2 regions of the Variovorax sp. UC122_21 genome follow, and region 1 is predicted to be linked to the other one. Evidence: riboswitches for the same ligand, from Rfam matches in the RefSeq annotation. Region 1 holds a riboswitch; the other holds the start of a gene.
What was found. Region 1 has a riboswitch for S-adenosylhomocysteine ahead of ahcY (adenosylhomocysteinase). Riboswitches for the same ligand answer to the same signal wherever they lie in the genome.
Positions count from the first base shown of each region.

Region 1 (8,310 bases):
CCAGGCCGCTGCCGCGCAGGGCAGGCTCGACCAGCACGCGCAGCTCGGCCACGTGGCGCGACCACGAATGCGGATCGCGGATCACCGCCGCGCAGCCCAGCACCTTGTCGTCGCGCACCGCGAGCACGCTGTCGATGTCGCCGCGCGCGATGGCCCGCACCCAGGCGTCCATCACCTTGGGCTGCGTGATGTCGCGCGGCAGGAACAGCAGGTCGTGCGCAGGCAGCGCCTGCGCGAAGGCCAGCACCGCGCCGGCATCGGCGGCGTCCATGCGGCGCAATGCGATCTCGCCGTCGGCATGCGGCAGCGTGCGCGGATAGAGCCGGGTCGAACCCGGGGTCGTCGAGGTGTCTGCGGCATTCGTCATGTGGATCGCACTCCCAGCCATTCGTCGAGCTTCGGCCACAGCCGGCGCACCGCGTTCGGTCCCGCGGCCAGGCTCACATGGCCGCCCTTGAGCACCACTTCCTCCTTGTCCGCCGATCCGATGCCCGCGATCAGCGGCGCGCCCGCCTCATAGGGAACGATGTGGTCGTGCTGCGCGAGCGCATGCAGCACCGGCACCTCGATGTCGGCGAGGCGCACCGGCCGCCCGCCGATCGAGAGCTCGCCTTTCAGCAGCTTGTTGCCCCACATCAGCTCCTTCACGGTCTGGCGGAAGTACTCGCCCGCCAGCGGCAGCATCTCGGCGCCCCAGCGGTCGAACATGCGGTAGGACTTGACGAACTCGTCGTTGGCCATGTTGTCCCACAGCTGCACCAGGCCCGCGCCGCGGCCCGCGGGGCGCAGCATGTCGAAGGAGGCGAACAGCATCTCGGGCGGCACGTTGCCCACGCTGTCCACGAGCCGGTCGACGTCGAAGTAGCGCCTGTCGGACCAGGCATGGAACATGGTCATGCGGCTGAAATCGATCGGCGTGGTGAACAGCGCGAGGTTCTTCAGCGGCCCGCGCGGGTGCAGCGCCGCATAGAGCGTGGAGAGCACGCCGCCCATGCAGTAGCCGACGATGCTCACGTCCTCCTCGCCCGAGCGCTGCTGCACGCGGCGGATCGAGTCGGGGATGAAGTCGAGCACGTAGTCCTCGATGCGCAGCCGCTTCTCCTGCGGCCGCGGCGCATTCCAGTCCATCATGTAGACGTCGTAGCCCTGCCGCAGCAGGTGCTCGACCATGCTCTGGCCCGGCGCGAGATCGAGGATGTAGCCCTTGTTGGTGGTGGCCATCACGATCAGCACCGGCACGCGGTAGATCTCGTCGACCATCGGCCGGTAGTGGTAGAGGCTCAGCGTGCCGCGGCGATGGATCTCGTCCTTGGGCGTGAGCCCGACCGCGGGCGTGGCGCTGGTGAGGAACTCCAGGCCCTTGATGTTGCGCTGGATGGTGCGCTCGATCTCGGCGCGCAGGTCGGGCAGCACCGGCAGCTCGGCGGCGGGCGTGCTCATGGACGCGGGCGGCGGGTGCGGGCCGGGGCCTTCTTCGCGGGTGCGCTCGGCGCGGCGGCGGCCGAGGGCGGCTGCTTCGTGCGCTTCGGCGCCGCCGATGACCGCGGCGCCGGCGCTGGCGCGGCACCGCCCTCCTCGAGCTGCCGCGAGATCCGCGCCAGGTGGTCGTCGATGTGCTGCAGCTGCTCGGACAGCGCCTGCAGGTCGGCGCGCGTGGGCAGGTTGAGCATCGTGAGCAGCCGCGCCATCAGGTCGCCGAGCGCCTTCTGCGCACCCAGCGAGGCATTCATGCCGCCATGCATGCCCTGTCGAAACGGATCGGAGGCCATGGCCTCGTTGGCGAACGCGTTGGTGCTCTTTTCCCATTGCGCGCTGAGTTCGCGCCAGATCGCCATGGGGTCGAGGGGAGAGGAGGACTGGGTCATGGCCGCACACCGAGGTTTGTCGTCGGAAGGCCGCGCCGTGCGCCGGCGCGGCGCCTGGGCCGCGCGCTACTTGCGCTGCAGCATCTTCGTGACCTCGTCGACGTTCGACTGGATGCGCTGGCGCACCACCTCGAAGGCATCGGCCTGCGACTTGGCCGCGAGGTTGGCGAGTTCCTTGATGTCGTCGACCGCGCGCTGGAACGACTGGCGGCCGAGCGCGTCGAGCTTGGCGAGGCTTTCCTTCGGGTCCTTGCCGGGGATGTCCTTGGCGGCCGCCTGCCAGTCGGTGATCGCGCTCTTGATCATCTCGGTCTGGCGCTGCACCACCGTCTGCAGGCCCTGGAACGACTTCTCGTTGGCCTGCATCAGCGCCTGCAGGTCCTTGCGGCCGCTGTCGAGCAGCTTGCTCGCGCCATCGGTCATGTTGAGGTTCTGCAGCCGCTCCGTCATGCCCTTGAGCGGGTTGAGCATGTCGGCCGCGCTGGGCGTCGACTGTCTCGCGGCGCTTCCGCTGCCGCTGGTGCCGGTGCTGGCAGTGGTCTTCTTGGCGGCGGCTTTCTTGGCAGTGGCCATGGTGCGGAATCTCCTGAGGACGTTGGACAAGATGGGGGGCGGGACCGGCAGCGCACGCGCGCGGTCCGCCGCCACGATACGCCGCGGCGACCCTGCCGCGGCGATCGCGGCCGCGGATTTGCCTGGGGGATTTCCCGAAGGGATGGTGTGCGTTGCGGCGCCGGCGATCGATGCGGTGTCGCCGGGTAGCGGCAACGGCTTACATCGGCGGCGTGAAACCGTCGCGGCCGGCCACCACGCGCAGCGCGGTCGGCGTGCCGTTGCGCTCCTGCGCATTGACCAGCACCTTGGCGCCCGGCACCAGCAGCGCCTCGGTGCCGGCGCGGAAGGTCACGACCGGCACGTCGCGCGGCACGATCACGGTCTTCTCGCCGCCCTTGTAGGACAGGCGCAGCTGCTGCCCGCCGTGCACCGAGCGCGGCGCGGCCGCGAGGTCGGCCACGGTGGCGTTGGTCATGGTGCTCTGCGGCTGCAGGTCCCACGGATAGTGGCCCTCGCCGGTGCCGCGCGCGGCCTCGGGGAACACCACCACCTCGAGCGCCTTCTGCGTGCCGTCGGCCTGCGGCATCGCGGCGGTGCCGATGAAGCTGCCCTTTCGGATGTCGGACAGCTTGATGCGATAGACCTCCGACAGCGGCATGTCCGCGGGCCGCGCGAGGCTCACGACCTCGCCGCCGCGGTCCTTGACGACGAGCTTGCTCGCATCGGCGTAGACCAGCGTGCCGCGCACGCGCACCACGGGTTGCGCGGCCTGCGCCTGCTGCGCGAAGGACAGGCCCGGCAAGGTGGCGAGGCCGAGCAGGGCCGCCGTGCAGAGCGCGCGGCGCGCGGTGGACGAAGAGGGGAGGGAAGGGCGGGATGAACGCATCGCAGAGGCTTTCGCGGAAAAAGTAGGCAAGCCGCGTTGTACGCCTCGACTCTGAGCCCTGCATGACGCGGGGTGTTGGCGCGTGCTCGCGTTCCGTGATGTGGGAAGTCCCGGCCGTTGGCGCCCATGTCCGGCACGTCTACAATCCGCCGCTTCCGAGGAGCGTTGCAGCGCCGTCAGGCGTGAGGCTCGGACCCATCGCAACCACGCTCATCCGCTGTTCTCGCGGTGAGTCTTTTCCCCCGATCGCAGTGGCCTCGTTCAAACACAGTTCTGGAGTTCACTTCACATGAGCGCTGTTCTCAAGCCCACCCCTGTTTCGTCCGCCGACCAGGCGATCGCCGACCTCTCGCTGGCCGCCTGGGGCCGCAAGGAAATCCGCATCGCCGAAACCGAGATGCCCGGCCTGATGGCCATCCGCGAGGAATTCGCCAAGAGCCAGCCGCTCAAGGGCGCGCGCATCACCGGTTCGCTGCACATGACGATCCAGACCGCGGTGCTGATCGAGACGCTGCAGGCACTCGGCGCGCAGGTGCGCTGGGCTTCTTGCAACATCTTCTCGACGCAGGACCACGCGGCCGCCGCGATCGCCGCGTCGGGCACGCCGGTGTTCGCGATCAAGGGCGAGTCGCTCAAGGACTACTGGGACTACACCCACGCCATCTTCGACTTCGGTCCCAAGGACTCGAAGGGCGAAGGCCCGAACATGATCCTCGACGACGGCGGCGATGCCACGCTGCTGATGCACCTGGGCCAGCGCGCCGAGAAGGACCTGGGCGTGATCGCCAACCCGGGCAGCGAGGAAGAGCGCATTCTCTTCGCCGCGATCAAGGCCAAGCTGGCCGTCGATGCGACCTGGTACACGCGCAAGTCGGCCGAGATCATCGGCGTGACCGAAGAAACCACCACCGGCGTGCACCGCCTCAACGAGATGAGCGCCAAGGGCACGCTGCTGTTCCGCGCCATCAACGTCAACGACTCGGTCACCAAGAGCAAGTTCGACAACCTCTACGGCTGCCGTGAATCGCTGGTCGACGGCATCAAGCGCGCGACCGACGTGATGATCGCCGGCAAGGTGGCCTGCGTGGCCGGCTACGGCGACGTGGGCAAGGGCTCGGCCCAGGCGCTGCGCGCGCTGTCGGCGCAGGTGTGGGTCACCGAGATCGACCCGATCAACGCCCTGCAGGCCGCGATGGAAGGCTACAAGGTCGTGACCATGGAATACGCCGCCGACAAGGCCGACATCTTCGTGACCACCACCGGCAACAAGGACGTCATCACGCACGACACGATGGCGAAGATGAAGGACCAGGCCATCGTCTGCAACATCGGCCACTTCGACAACGAGATCGACGTCGCGTCGATCGAGAAGTACGAATGGGAAGAGATCAAGCCGCAGGTCGACCACATCACCTTCCCCGACGGCAAGAAGATCATCCTGCTGGCCAAGGGCCGCCTGGTGAACCTGGGCTGCGGCACGGGCCACCCGAGCTTCGTGATGTCCTCGTCGTTCGCGAACCAGACCATCGCCCAGATCGAGCTGTTCACCAAGCCCGACGCCTACCAGGCCGGCAAGGTCTACGTGCTGCCCAAGCACCTCGACGAGAAGGTCGCGCGCCTGCACCTGAAGAAGGTCGGCGCCATGCTCACCGAGCTGACCGACGCCCAGGCCGCCTACATCGGCGTGAGCAAGAACGGCCCCTACAAGCCGGACAGCTACCGCTACTGATCGCCGCGCATGCGAGCCGACCAGTTGCTGGTGGAACGCGGCCTCGCCGCCTCGCGCTCGCAGGCCGTGCGGCTCATCGCCGGCGGCATGCGCTGGCGCGATGCGGGCTCGACCGATGCGTGGCGTGCGGTCGCGAAGAACCGCGACGAGGTGCCCGAGTCGGCCGAGCTCGAGCTCGACGATGCGGCCGAGGCCCGCTATGTCTCGCGCGGCGGGCTCAGAGCTCGAAGGCGCGCTCGAGGCCAGCGGCGTCGATGCCGCCGGCAAGCTGTGCCTCGACGTGGGCCAGTCGACCGGCGGCTTCACCGACTGCCTGCTGCAGCGCGGCGCCGCACGGGTGGTGGGCGTCGACGTCGGCCACGGGCAGCTGCATGCGAAGCTGCGCGAGGACGAGCGCGTGCTCGCCATCGAGGGCGTCAATGCGCGCGCGCTCTCGGCCGACGACCTGCAGGAAGAGGGCGAGGAGCCCTTCGACGAGCGCTTCGACCTGATCGTCGGCGACCTGTCCTTCATCTCGCTCACGCTGGTGCTGCCGGCCGTGGTGCAGTTCCTCGCGGACGACGGCCAGCTGCTGATGCTGGTCAAGCCGCAGTTCGAGCTGCAGCCGGGCCAGGTCGGCAAGGGCGGCATCGTGCGCGACGCGGCGATGTACGAGATCGTCGAGAAGCGCCTGCGCGATGCCTGCGCCGCGCTCGAGCTGCGCGTGCTGCGCTGGTTCGACAGCCCGATCGCCGGCGGCGACGGCAACCGCGAGTTTTTCATTCACGCCGTGCGCGCGACGGGCGCGGGCGGTTCCTAAGGAGACGCAGGTGCGCCTTCCGCTGAGTTTCGAATTCTTCCCGACCAAGACGCCCGAAGGCGCGGTCAAGCTGCGCGCGGCGCGCCAGCAGCTCTATGCGCGCAAGCCCGAGTTCTGCTCGGTCACCTACGGCGCGGGCGGCTCCACCCACCAGGGCACCTTCGGCGCGGTGCAGGAGATCCTGTCCGAGGGCGTGGACGCGGCCAGCCATTTCTCGTGCATCGGCGCCACGCGCGAGACGGTGCGCGCGCAGCTCGCCGAGCTCAAGGCCATGGGCGTGAAGCGCCTTGTCGCGCTGCGCGGCGACCTGCCCAGCGGCTACGGCGCCGGCGGCGAGTTCCAGTACGCGAGCGACCTCGTGGCCTTCATCCGCGCGGAGACCGGCCGCGACTTCCACATCGAGGTGGCCTGCTATCCCGAGGTGCATCCGCAGGCGCGTTCGCCCGAGGCCGACCTGCAGGCCTTCGCGGCCAAGGTGAAGGCCGGCGCCGATTCGGCGATCACGCAGTACTTCTTCAGCGCCGACGCCTACTTCCGCTTCGTCGACGAGGCGCGCGCGCTCGGCATCGACACGCCGATCGTGCCCGGCATCATGCCGATCACCAGTTCGACGCAGCTGATGCGCTTCTCGGACGCCTGCCGGCGCCGAGATCCCGCGCTGGATCCGGCTGCGGCTGCAGGCCTTCGGCGACGACACGGCCTCGATCAAGGCCTTCGGCCTCGACGTCGTGACCGACCTGTGCGCGCGGCTGCGCGAGGGCGGCGTGCCGGCGCTGCACTTCTACACGATGAACCAGTCGGCGGCCACGCTGGCTGTCCTGGAGCGCCTGGATTGAGAGGGGCGGCGCGGGCGCCTGGCTCGCTGCGCGGGGCGCTTCGCGCCGCGCTCGTGGCCTGCACCTGCGCGCTCGCGGGCTGCGCCATGCCGCCGGCCACCGAGGGCGGCGCGGCGCCCGGCGCCGTGGCGCAGGAGAGCCTGTCGCCGATCCCGCGCCAGATGACCGTGCCGCCCGGTGCCGAGCCGCGTTCGAACGTGCCTTCGGTGCGCTACGACCTCGCCGTGACCGGGCCCGACGAACTGCCCGCCGACGGCCTGCCGGGCGACGAACCGCGCGGCGAGGTGTTCGAGCGCGGCGGCGCCTCGTGGTACGGCATCCAGTTTCACCAGCGCCGCACCGCCAGCGGCGAGCGTTTCGACATGGGCGCCCTGACGGCCGCCCACAAGACCCTGCCCTTCAACACTCGCGTGTGCGTGCGCAGCCTCGTCAACGGCAAGGAAGTGCTGGTGCGCGTGAACGACCGCGGCCCCTACACGCAGGGCCGCGTGATCGACCTGAGCCGCGCCGCGGCCGACCGCATCGGGCTCGCGAGCCTGGGCATCAAGCAGGTGGCGCTGACCGTCATCGACCGCGAGGGCATGCGCTGCGACGGCGAGGTGGCGGCGCCGGGCGAGACCGACACGCCCTCGCTCGACGTGGCGCCGCTGCGGCCGCAGGCCCAGCCCGCGGCGGCCCGCAAGGCGCCGGTGCGCCGCGCGCCGGTACGGCGGCGCTGAGCGCGCGCCGCGCGGATCAGCCCGCGGCTTCGACCGTGAAGCCCGCGTTGCGGTCCTGCCCCAGCTTCTGCACCAGCTGCGGCAGCGCCGCCTCGAGCAGCGGCTTCAAGGTATAGGGCGGGTTGATCAGGAACATGCCGCTGGCCGGCAGGCCCGGGCGGCGCGTTTCGCCGCTGGGCGCGGTCGTGATCTTGCTCGACTTGACCGTCAGCGTGACGTTGAGCGAGGACTTGCCGGCCTTGGTCGCCATGGTCTTGAGCCGGCGCGGCAGGTCGTGCGCCTCGGGCCGCGGAATGATCGGATACCAGACCGCATAGGTGCCGGTGGCGAAGCGCTTGAGCGCCTCGGCCATGAAGTCGAGCACCCGGCCGTAGTCGGTCTTGAGCTCGTAGCTCGGGTCCATCAGCACCAGCGCGCGCCGCGAAGGCGGTGGCAGGAATTTGGTGGCGCTACCGAAGCCGTCCTCGTGCAGCACAGCGATCTGGCGGCCGGCCTCGAGCTGCGCGATGTTGGCCGTGAGCGTGCGGCTGTCGGTGGGGATGCAGCTCGAACAGCTTGAGCCGGTCGTGGTCGCGCAGCAGGTGCTGCACGATGAACGGCGAGCCCGGGTAGACGCGGGCGCCGCCCTTGGCATTGAAGTCGTGGATCACCTCGAGGTAGCGCGCGAGCGCGTCGGCCAGCGGGGCCTCGGCCTCCTTGGCCGCCTTCTTGGCGGCGGCCGTCGTCGCGGGGGCGGGTGCCGGGGCCGGCGCGGCCTTGGGGTCGGCGACCAGGCGCAGCACGCCCTCGGCGGCCTCGCCGCTGGTGCCCGCGTAATCGCCATCGAGCCGGTACAGGCCGGCGCCCGCGTGGGTGTCGACCACCGTCAGGGCGGTCTCCTTTTCGAGCATGTGATCGAGCGTGGCGATCAGCACCAGGTGC
Region 1 covers NZ_CP172004.1:611,755-620,064, forward strand. Annotated here, with positions in the region: gene ACHMXE_RS15075 (GNAT family N-acetyltransferase) at 1-367, opposite strand, end outside; gene ACHMXE_RS15080 (alpha/beta fold hydrolase) at 364-1,440, opposite strand; gene ACHMXE_RS15085 (hypothetical protein) at 1,437-1,835, opposite strand; gene phaP (TIGR01841 family phasin) at 1,932-2,438, opposite strand; gene ACHMXE_RS15095 (hypothetical protein) at 2,638-3,306, opposite strand; S-adenosyl-L-homocysteine riboswitch at 3,457-3,525, shown strand; gene ahcY (adenosylhomocysteinase) at 3,596-5,035, shown strand; partial or broken gene ACHMXE_RS15105 (TlyA family RNA methyltransferase) at 5,045-5,834, shown strand; partial or broken gene metF (methylenetetrahydrofolate reductase [NAD(P)H]) at 5,845-6,670, shown strand; gene ACHMXE_RS15115 (septal ring lytic transglycosylase RlpA family protein) at 6,832-7,389, shown strand; partial or broken gene ACHMXE_RS15120 (23S rRNA (adenine(2030)-N(6))-methyltransferase RlmJ) at 7,406-8,310, opposite strand, start outside.

Region 2 (8,310 bases), 890 kb from region 1:
GGCGCCTCGGTGCTGGTGGCCACGCACTCGCGCTACGTGATCGACCTCAACCGTCCGCCCGACGGCGCCAGTCTCTACCCGGGCCAGAGCGTCACCGGCCTGTGCCCGGTCGACACCTTCGACGACACGCCGCTGTACGCCGCGGGCGACCTGCCCGGCGAGGCCGAGATCGCCGCGCGCCGCGATGCGATCTGGCAGCCCTACCACGCGCAGCTCGCGGCCGAGCTGGCCCGGCTGAAGGCCGCGCACGGCACCATCGCGCTGTGGGACGCGCACTCGATCCGCTCGGTGCTGCCGCGCTTCTTCGAGGGCAAGCTGCCCGACCTCAACCTCGGCACCGCCGACGGCAGGAGCTGCGACCCCGCGCTCGCCGCCACCTTGCTGGGCATCGCGACGTCGAACCCTGGCTACACCGGCGTGCTCAACGGCCGCTTCAAGGGCGGCCACATCACGCGGCAGTACGGCAATCCCGCGGCCGGCGTGCACGCGGTCCAGCTCGAGATGACGCAGTCGAGCTACATGCAGGAGGCGCTGCCCTTCGCCTACCTGCCCCAGGTGGCGGCCGGCGTGCAGCCGCAGGTGCGCCGCATGCTCGAGGCGGTGCTCGACTTCGTCGAAGGCCGCGGGTGAGCCGGGAATGAGCCGGCAATGAACACGGAGCCCTTTCTCGCCGCGCTCGGCGAGGCGCTGGGCGCCCGCCAGGTGCTGCGCGGCGAGGCCATCGCCGAGCGCCACCGCAGCGACTGGAGCGGCGTTGCGCCCGTGCTGCCGCTCGCGCTGGTTCGGCCGCGCGACACGCGCGAGGTGTCGGCCGTGCTGCGCCTGTGCAGCGAGCACCGCGTGCCCGTGGTGCCGCAGGGCGGGCTCACCGGGCTGGCCGGCGCGGCGGTGCCGCGTTCGGATGCGATCGCGCTCTCGCTCGAGCGCATGAACGCCATCGAGTCGCTCGATGCCGCCACCGGCACGCTGACCGTGCAGGCCGGCGCCACCCTGCAGTCGGTGCAGGAGGCGGCCGCCGCGCGGGGCCTGCTGTTCGGCGTGGACTTCGGCGCGCGCGGCTCGTGCCAGATCGGCGGCGCGCTGTCGACCAACGCGGGCGGCAACGGCGTGCTGCAGTTCGGGATGATGCGCGAGCAGGCGCTGGGCCTGGAGGTGGTGCTGGCCGACGGTCGCGTGTTGCCGATGCTGCGGCCCATGCTCAAGAACAACACCGGCTACGACCTCAAGCAGTTCTTCATCGGCGCCGAGGGCACGTTGGGCGTGATCACGCGCGCGCTGCTGCGGCTGCATCCGGCACCGCGCGCCAAGGCCACGACGCTGGTCGCGCTGCCGGACTTCGAGGCCGCGCTGGCGCTGCTGCGCCGGCTCGGCGCACGCTTTCCGGGTGCGCTGGCGGCCTTCGAGCTGATGTGGCGCGACTTCGTGCAGACCTCGCTGCGCTGGCAGCAACTGCGCGAGCCCTTCGACGCGGTGCATCCGCTGGTGGCGCTGGTCGACGTGGCCGGCGAGGACGAGGCCGCGCTGCGCGAGGCGCTCGAGGCTGCGCTGGCCGACGCGATGGCGGAGGGCGCGGCGGTCGATGCCGTCATCGCCCAGTCGCAGTCGCAGGCGCGTGCCTTCTGGAAGATCCGCGAGGCCACGGCCGAGCTGCCGGTGCACATGCATCCGCCGATCAACCTCGACGTGAGCCTGCCGATGGCCAGCATCGGCCGCTTCGCCGACGACTGCCGCGCGGCGCTCGATGCGCGCTGGCCCGGGCACCATTCGCTGTTCTTCGGCCACGTGGGCGACAGCAACCTGCATGTGACCACCGACGGCCAGGCCATCGGCGGCGAGGCCGAGGCCTTCGAGCGCATGGTCTACGCGCAGGTCGAGGCCCGCGGCGGCAGCATCTCGGCCGAGCACGGCATCGGCCTGCACAAGAAGCCCTACCTGGGCGCGAGCCGCACTCCCGACGAGCTGGCCGCGATGCGCGCCATCAAGCAGGCGCTCGACCCCCTCCACCTGCTCAACCCCGGCAAGGTATTCGACCTGTGAACACGACCGCCATCCATGCCCTCGCGCGGCCCGAAGTCGCGCCGCTGCCGGCCTACAACGCCGGCCTGTCCTCGGAGGCCGTGCGCGCGCGCTACGGCGTCGACGAGATCGCGCGGCTCGCGAGCAACGAGAACCCGTACGGCGCGAGCCCGGCGGTGGCGCGCGCGCTGGTCGACCTGGCGGCGCGCGCGGGCACCTACCCCGATGCCCATTGCACCGCGCTGCGCGCCGCGATCGCCGAACGCTGCGGCGCGCAGCCCGCGGAACTGGTGATCGGCAACGGCTCGGAGGACATCCTCCAGATGCTGTGCCAGGCCTTCCTGGGCCCCGGCGACCGCGTGCTCACGCAGCGCCCGGCCTTCGGCCTGCACGAGATCTATCCGCGCATGATGGGCGCGCAGGTCGAGCTGCTGGCGCTCACCCCCGAACTGGGCTTCGACATCGAGGCCTGGTGCGCGGCGCTCGCGCGCGGCCCCAAGCTGGTGATGCTGGCCAATCCCTCGAACCCGGTCGGCTGCATGTTCGACGCGCGGGACTTCGAGCGCCTGCTGGCCGCCGTGCCCGCGGGCACGCTGCTGGTGGTCGACGAGGCCTACTACGAATACGCGCGGCTCGCGAGCGGCTACCCCGACGTGCTCGCGCGGCTGCGCGGCGAGGCGGTGGCCTTCCCGTGGATCGTGCTGCGCACCTTCTCCAAGGCCTGGGGCCTGGCCGGCCTGCGCGTGGGCTACGGCATCGCGTCCGACGCGGCGCTGGTGCAGCTGCTCGACCGCGTGCGCACGCCGTTCAACGTGAACCTCGCGGCGCAGGCCGCGGCGCTTGCGGCCTGGGGCGACGAGGCCTGCATGACGGCGGCCGTGGAACGGACCGTGCGGTTGCGCGACGCGCTGGCCGCGCAGCTGCGCGCGCGCCGCTGGCCGGGGCTGCGGATCGCGCCGTCGGCGGCCAACTTCCTGTTCATCGACCTGGGCCGGCCCAACGGGCCGGTCAACGAGGCGCTGCTGGCGCGCGGCATCATCGTCAAGCCGTGGAAGGAGCCGGGCTTCGAGCGCTTCATCCGCGTCTCGGTCGGCGCGCCGCACGAGCTCGAGCGTTTCGTCGCGGCGATGGACGAGATCATGTCGAAGGTGCCATGAGGCTCTTTCGCGGCTGGGCGTCGTCGCGGCGGCCCATGTGCTGCTGGCGGCCTGGGCGATCCGGGCCCGGCCGCAGGAGCTCGGCCTGCTGGCGCTGCTGTCGGTCGGCTGCCTCGCGCGCACGGCCCGGCACGCGTCGGGCTGAAGTCCCGAAGACCGCTTCGGCGGTGCGGCGGGGGCGCGTTTTCTACAATTCGGACCCATGAAGCCGATCGTCTACACCCGTGCCCAGCAACTGTCCGAGATCCTCGGGGCGCCGCATCGCCATCCTCGATGGCGCCATGGGCACCATGATCCAGCGCTTCAAGCTGACCGAGGCCCAGTACCGCGGCGAGCGCTTCAAGGACTTCGAGCGCGACGTGAAGGGCAACAACGAGCTGCTGTCGCTGACCCGGCCCGACGTCATCTCCGACATCCACGAGGGCTACCTCGCGGCCGGCGCCGACCTGATCGAGACCAACACCTTCGGCGCGACCACCGTCGCGCAGGAGGACTACAAGATGGCGCACCTGGCGCGCGAGATGAACCTCGAGTCCGCGAAGCTGGCGCGCGCCGCCTGCGACAAGTACTCCACGCCCGACAAGCCGCGCTTCGTGGCCGGCGCCCTCGGCCCGACGCCCAAGACCGCGAGCATCAGCCCCGACGTCAACGACCCGGGCGCGCGCAATGTCGATTTTGAGGCCCTGCGCGCCGCCTACTACGAGCAGACCGAGGCGCTGGTCGAGGGCGGCGCCGACGTGATCCTGGTCGAGACCATCTTCGACACGCTCAACGCCAAGGCCGCGCTGTTCGCCGTCGATGAGTACTTCGAGAACAGCGGCGAGCGCCTGCCGCTGATCATCAGCGGCACCGTGACCGACGCCTCGGGCCGCATCCTCAGCGGCCAGACCGTGACCGCCTTCTGGCACAGCGTGCGCCATGCGCGGCCGCTGGCCATCGGCCTGAACTGCGCGCTGGGCGCGGCGCTGATGCGCCCCTACATCCAGGAACTGGCGCGCGTGGCCGACGACACCTTCATCAGCTGCTATCCCAACGCCGGCCTGCCCAACCCGATGAGCGACACCGGCTTCGACGAGACGCCCGACGTGACCTCGCGCCTGCTGCACGAGTTCGCGGCCGAGGGGCTGGTCAACATCGTCGGCGGCTGCTGCGGCACCACGCCGGACCACATCGCGGCGATCGGGCGCGCGGTGTCGCCGGTGGCGGGGCGGCTGCTGAACAATGCGGCGGGGTTCTACAAGGAAGCGGCTTGAGCCCGGGCCCGTAGCCTCGCGTTTCAGGACGCGATAGGCACCGACACCCCGGCAGCCTGCCGCTCGCGCGAAATCAGCGCCACGAAGCGCTGCGCCCCCAGCCCCAGCGGCCGCTCGCGCGACCACACCACGTCCACCCACAGGTTCAGGCCGTTGCTGAGGTTCTCGAGCGGGATCTCGACCAGCGCGCCCGCCGCCACGTGCGGCCGCACGAAATTGCGCGGCAGCCAGCCCCAGCCGACGCCGGCGGTGATCAGGCTCAGGGCGGCCAGTGCGTTGTCGGTGCGCCAGAGGTGGCGCGCGAACACGCTGCGCGGGTCCATGGTCGCGACGAGGTCGCGGCCGGCCACGACGATCTGGCGGGTGGCGATCAGGTGCTCCTCGCGCAGGCGGCCGCCGGGCGCGGCGGCCAGCACCGGGTGGCCCGGCGCCATCACCGCGACCATGGTGTCGCTGCCCACCTCCTGGAAGCCCTCGCGGCCGTCGAGGCTGGGCCGCTCGAACACCAGCGCGAGCTGGGCCCGGCCGCTGTGCAGCAGCGCCAGCGCATCGGCCTGCGGCGCGGCCAGCACCTCGACCTGCAGCAGCGGGTATTCGTGCGCCAGCTCGGCCAGCGCGCCGCTCCAGGGCGCGGCCAGCAGTTCGGGCGCGATCGCGAGCGTGAGTCGCTCCTCCAGCCCCTGCGTGAGCGCCAGCGCCTGCGCGTCGAGCTGGCGCAGCTGCGCCGCCAGCGCGCGCGCCTGCGGCTCGAGCGAGCGCGCGGCGGCCGTGGGCCGGGGCTCGCGGCCCTTGCGGTCGAACAGCTGCAGGTCGAGCTCGGCCTCGAGGTGGGCGATGGCCATGCTGACCGCCGACGGCACGCGGCGCAGGGCGCGGGCGGCGGCCGAGAAGGAGCCGTGGTCGATCACGGCCAGGAAGACCTCGACGCTGTCGCTGGAAAAGCTCATGGCGATTTTCGGATGGACCTATCAATAAAACTGAAATAAGTTGACTTTTTATATCAGCAGAAGACACATAAAGTCCAGGCATTGCAGTCACACAACAAGCCAAAGAGAGAGTCCGTCATGCAGGGAATCCAGCGCCGCATCGTCTACATCACCCTCTACGAAGGGATCGCCATCGTGGCCGCCAGCGCCGGGCTGGCGCTGATGACGGGCGCCGGCCTCGGCCATTCGGGCGTGCTGGCGGTGGCGGCCTCGGTCATCGCCGTGATCTGGAACCTGATCTTCAACAGCCTGTTCGAGCGCTGGGAGGCCCGCCAGGCGGTGCGCGGGCGCAGCATCAAGCGCCGCATCGCCCATGCCATCGGCTTCGAGGGCGGCCTGATCGGCCTGCTGGTGCCGATGTTCGCCTGGGGCCTGGGCATCTCGCTGTGGCAGGCGCTGGTGATGGACCTCGGGCTGGTGATCTTCTTCTTGGTCTACACCTTCGTCTTCAACTGGGCCTTCGACCGCGCCTTCGGCCTGCCGGCCTCGGCGGCGCCGGTCGCGCAGGCGGCCTGAACCCGCGCCGATAGACCCGCGCGCCGGCCGCGCCACCGGCAGCCGGTAAAATCGCCACCCCTTCCAAGGAGCGTTGCAGCGGCGGCGCGCGGCACCCCCCGGTCCGCGCACCCGCCGTCAGGCTTGGAAGGCGCCTTCTCGCAGAACCTGCCCGGAAGGCCCGGTTGCAACGACGCTCACCTGACGTGTCTTCCCCTGCCCAGGTGAGCCCCATGAGCGATGTTCCCGCGCCTTCCGTTCCTCCCATGAAGCTGTCCGGTCTCGAACCGGTGGCCATCGGCGAGGGCTCCCTGTTCGTCAACATCGGCGAGCGCACCAACGTCACCGGCTCCAAGGCCTTCGCGCGCATGATCCTCAACGGCCAGTTCGAGGATGCGCTGGCCGTCGCGCGCCAGCAGGTCGAGAACGGCGCGCAGGTGATCGACATCAACATGGACGAGGCCATGCTCGACAGCAAGGCCGCGATGGTGCGCTTCCTCAACCTGATCGCCAGCGAGCCCGACATCGCGCGCGTGCCGGTGATGGTCGACAGCTCGAAGTGGGAGGTGATCGAGGCCGGCCTGCGCTGCATCCAGGGCAAGGGCATCGTCAACTCGATCTCCATGAAGGAGGGCGTGGACAAGTTCAAGCACGAGGCCCGCCTCGTGAAGCGCTACGGCGCGGCCGCCGTGGTGATGGCCTTCGACGAGAAGGGCCAGGCCGACACCTACGCGCGCAAGATCGAGATCTGCGAGCGCGCCTACCGCATCCTGGTCGACGAGGTGGGCTTCCCGCCCGAGGACATCATCTTCGACCCGAACATCTTCGCGATCGCCACCGGCATCGAGGAGCACGACAACTACGCGGTCGACTTCATCAACGCCGTGCGCTGGATCAAGCAGAACCTGCCGGGCGCCAAGGTCTCGGGCGGGGTGTCGAACGTGAGCTTCAGCTTCCGCGGCAACGACCCGGTGCGCGAGGCGATCCACACCGTGTTCCTGTACCACGCGATCCAGGCCGGCATGGACATGGGCATCGTCAACGCCGGCATGGTCGGCGTCTACGACGACCTCGAGCCCGAGCTGCGCGAGCGCGTGGAGGACGTGGTGCTCAACCGCCGGCCCGACGCCGGCGAGCGCCTGGTCGAGGTGGCCGAGAGCGCCAAGAGCGGCGCCAAGGACGACAGCAAGAAGCTCGAGTGGCGCGGCACGCCCGAGCAGCCGGTGCACGTCAACCAGCGGCTGTCGCACGCCATGGTGCACGGCATCACCGACTTCATCGTGGAGGACACCGAGGAGGCCTACCAGCAGATCCTCGCCAAGGGCGGCCGTCCGCTGCACGTGATCGAGGGCCCGCTGATGGACGGCATGAACATCGTGGGCGACCTGTTCGGCCAGGGCAAGATGTTCCTGCCGCAGGTGGTGAAGTCGGCGCGCGTCATGAAGTCGGCCGTGGCCCACCTCATCCCCTACATCGAGGAGGAGAAGCGCCAGGACGAGGCCGCGGGCCGCGACGTGCGCACCAAGGGCAAGATCATCATCGCCACCGTGAAGGGCGACGTGCACGACATCGGCAAGAACATCGTCACCGTCGTGCTCCAGTGCAACAACTTCGAGGTGGTGAACATGGGCGTGATGGTCCCGTGCCACGAGATCCTCGCCAAGGCGAAGGTCGAGGGCGCGGACATCGTGGGCCTGTCGGGCCTGATCACGCCGAGCCTGGAAGAGATGCAGTACGTGGCCGGCGAGATGCAGAAGGACGACCACTTCCGCATCAGGAAGATCCCGCTGCTGATCGGCGGCGCCACCACCAGCCGCGTGCACACGGCCGTGAAGATCGCGCCGCACTACGAAGGCCCGGTGGTCTACGTGCCCGACGCCTCGCGCAGCGTGAGCGTGGCGCAGTCGCTGCTGAGCGACCAGGCCGCGGCCTACATCGGCGAGATCAACGCCGACTACGAGAAGGTGCGCACGCAGCACGCCAACAAGAAGCAGGTGCCGCTGTGGCCGCTGGCCAGGGCGCGCGCCAACAAGACGCCCGTCGACTGGTCGAACTACGTGCCGCCCGCGCCCAAGTTCATCGGCCGGCGCGTGTTCCGCAACTTCGACCTGACCGAGCTCGCGAAGTACATCGACTGGGGCCCGTTCTTCCAGACCTGGGACCTCGCGGGCCCGTTCCCGGCCATCCTCAAGGACGAGATCGTCGGCACCGAGGCCGTGCGCGTCTACGCCGACGGCCAGCGCATGCTCAAGCGCCTGATCGAGGGCCGCTGGCTCAGCGCGAGCGGCGTGGTCGGCTTCTGGCCGGCCAACACCGAGAACGACGACGACATCGTGCTCTACACCGACGAGTCGCGCAGCGAGGCCGCGCTCACCTGGTACGGCCTGCGCCAGCAGACCGAGA
Region 2 covers NZ_CP172004.1:6,328,630-6,336,939, reverse strand. Annotated here, with positions in the region: gene hutG (N-formylglutamate deformylase) at 1-630, shown strand, start outside; gene ACHMXE_RS42565 (FAD-binding oxidoreductase) at 649-2,037, shown strand; gene ACHMXE_RS42560 (histidinol-phosphate transaminase) at 2,034-3,173, shown strand; partial or broken gene ACHMXE_RS42555 (homocysteine S-methyltransferase family protein) at 3,376-4,426, shown strand; gene ACHMXE_RS42550 (LysR family transcriptional regulator) at 4,450-5,373, opposite strand; gene ACHMXE_RS42545 (PACE efflux transporter) at 5,491-5,928, shown strand; S-adenosyl-L-homocysteine riboswitch at 5,988-6,113, shown strand; gene metH (methionine synthase) at 6,174-8,310, shown strand, end outside.
Region 2: linked by a shared signal. The riboswitch ahead of metH (methionine synthase) and the one ahead of ahcY (adenosylhomocysteinase) in region 1 are both predicted to bind S-adenosylhomocysteine.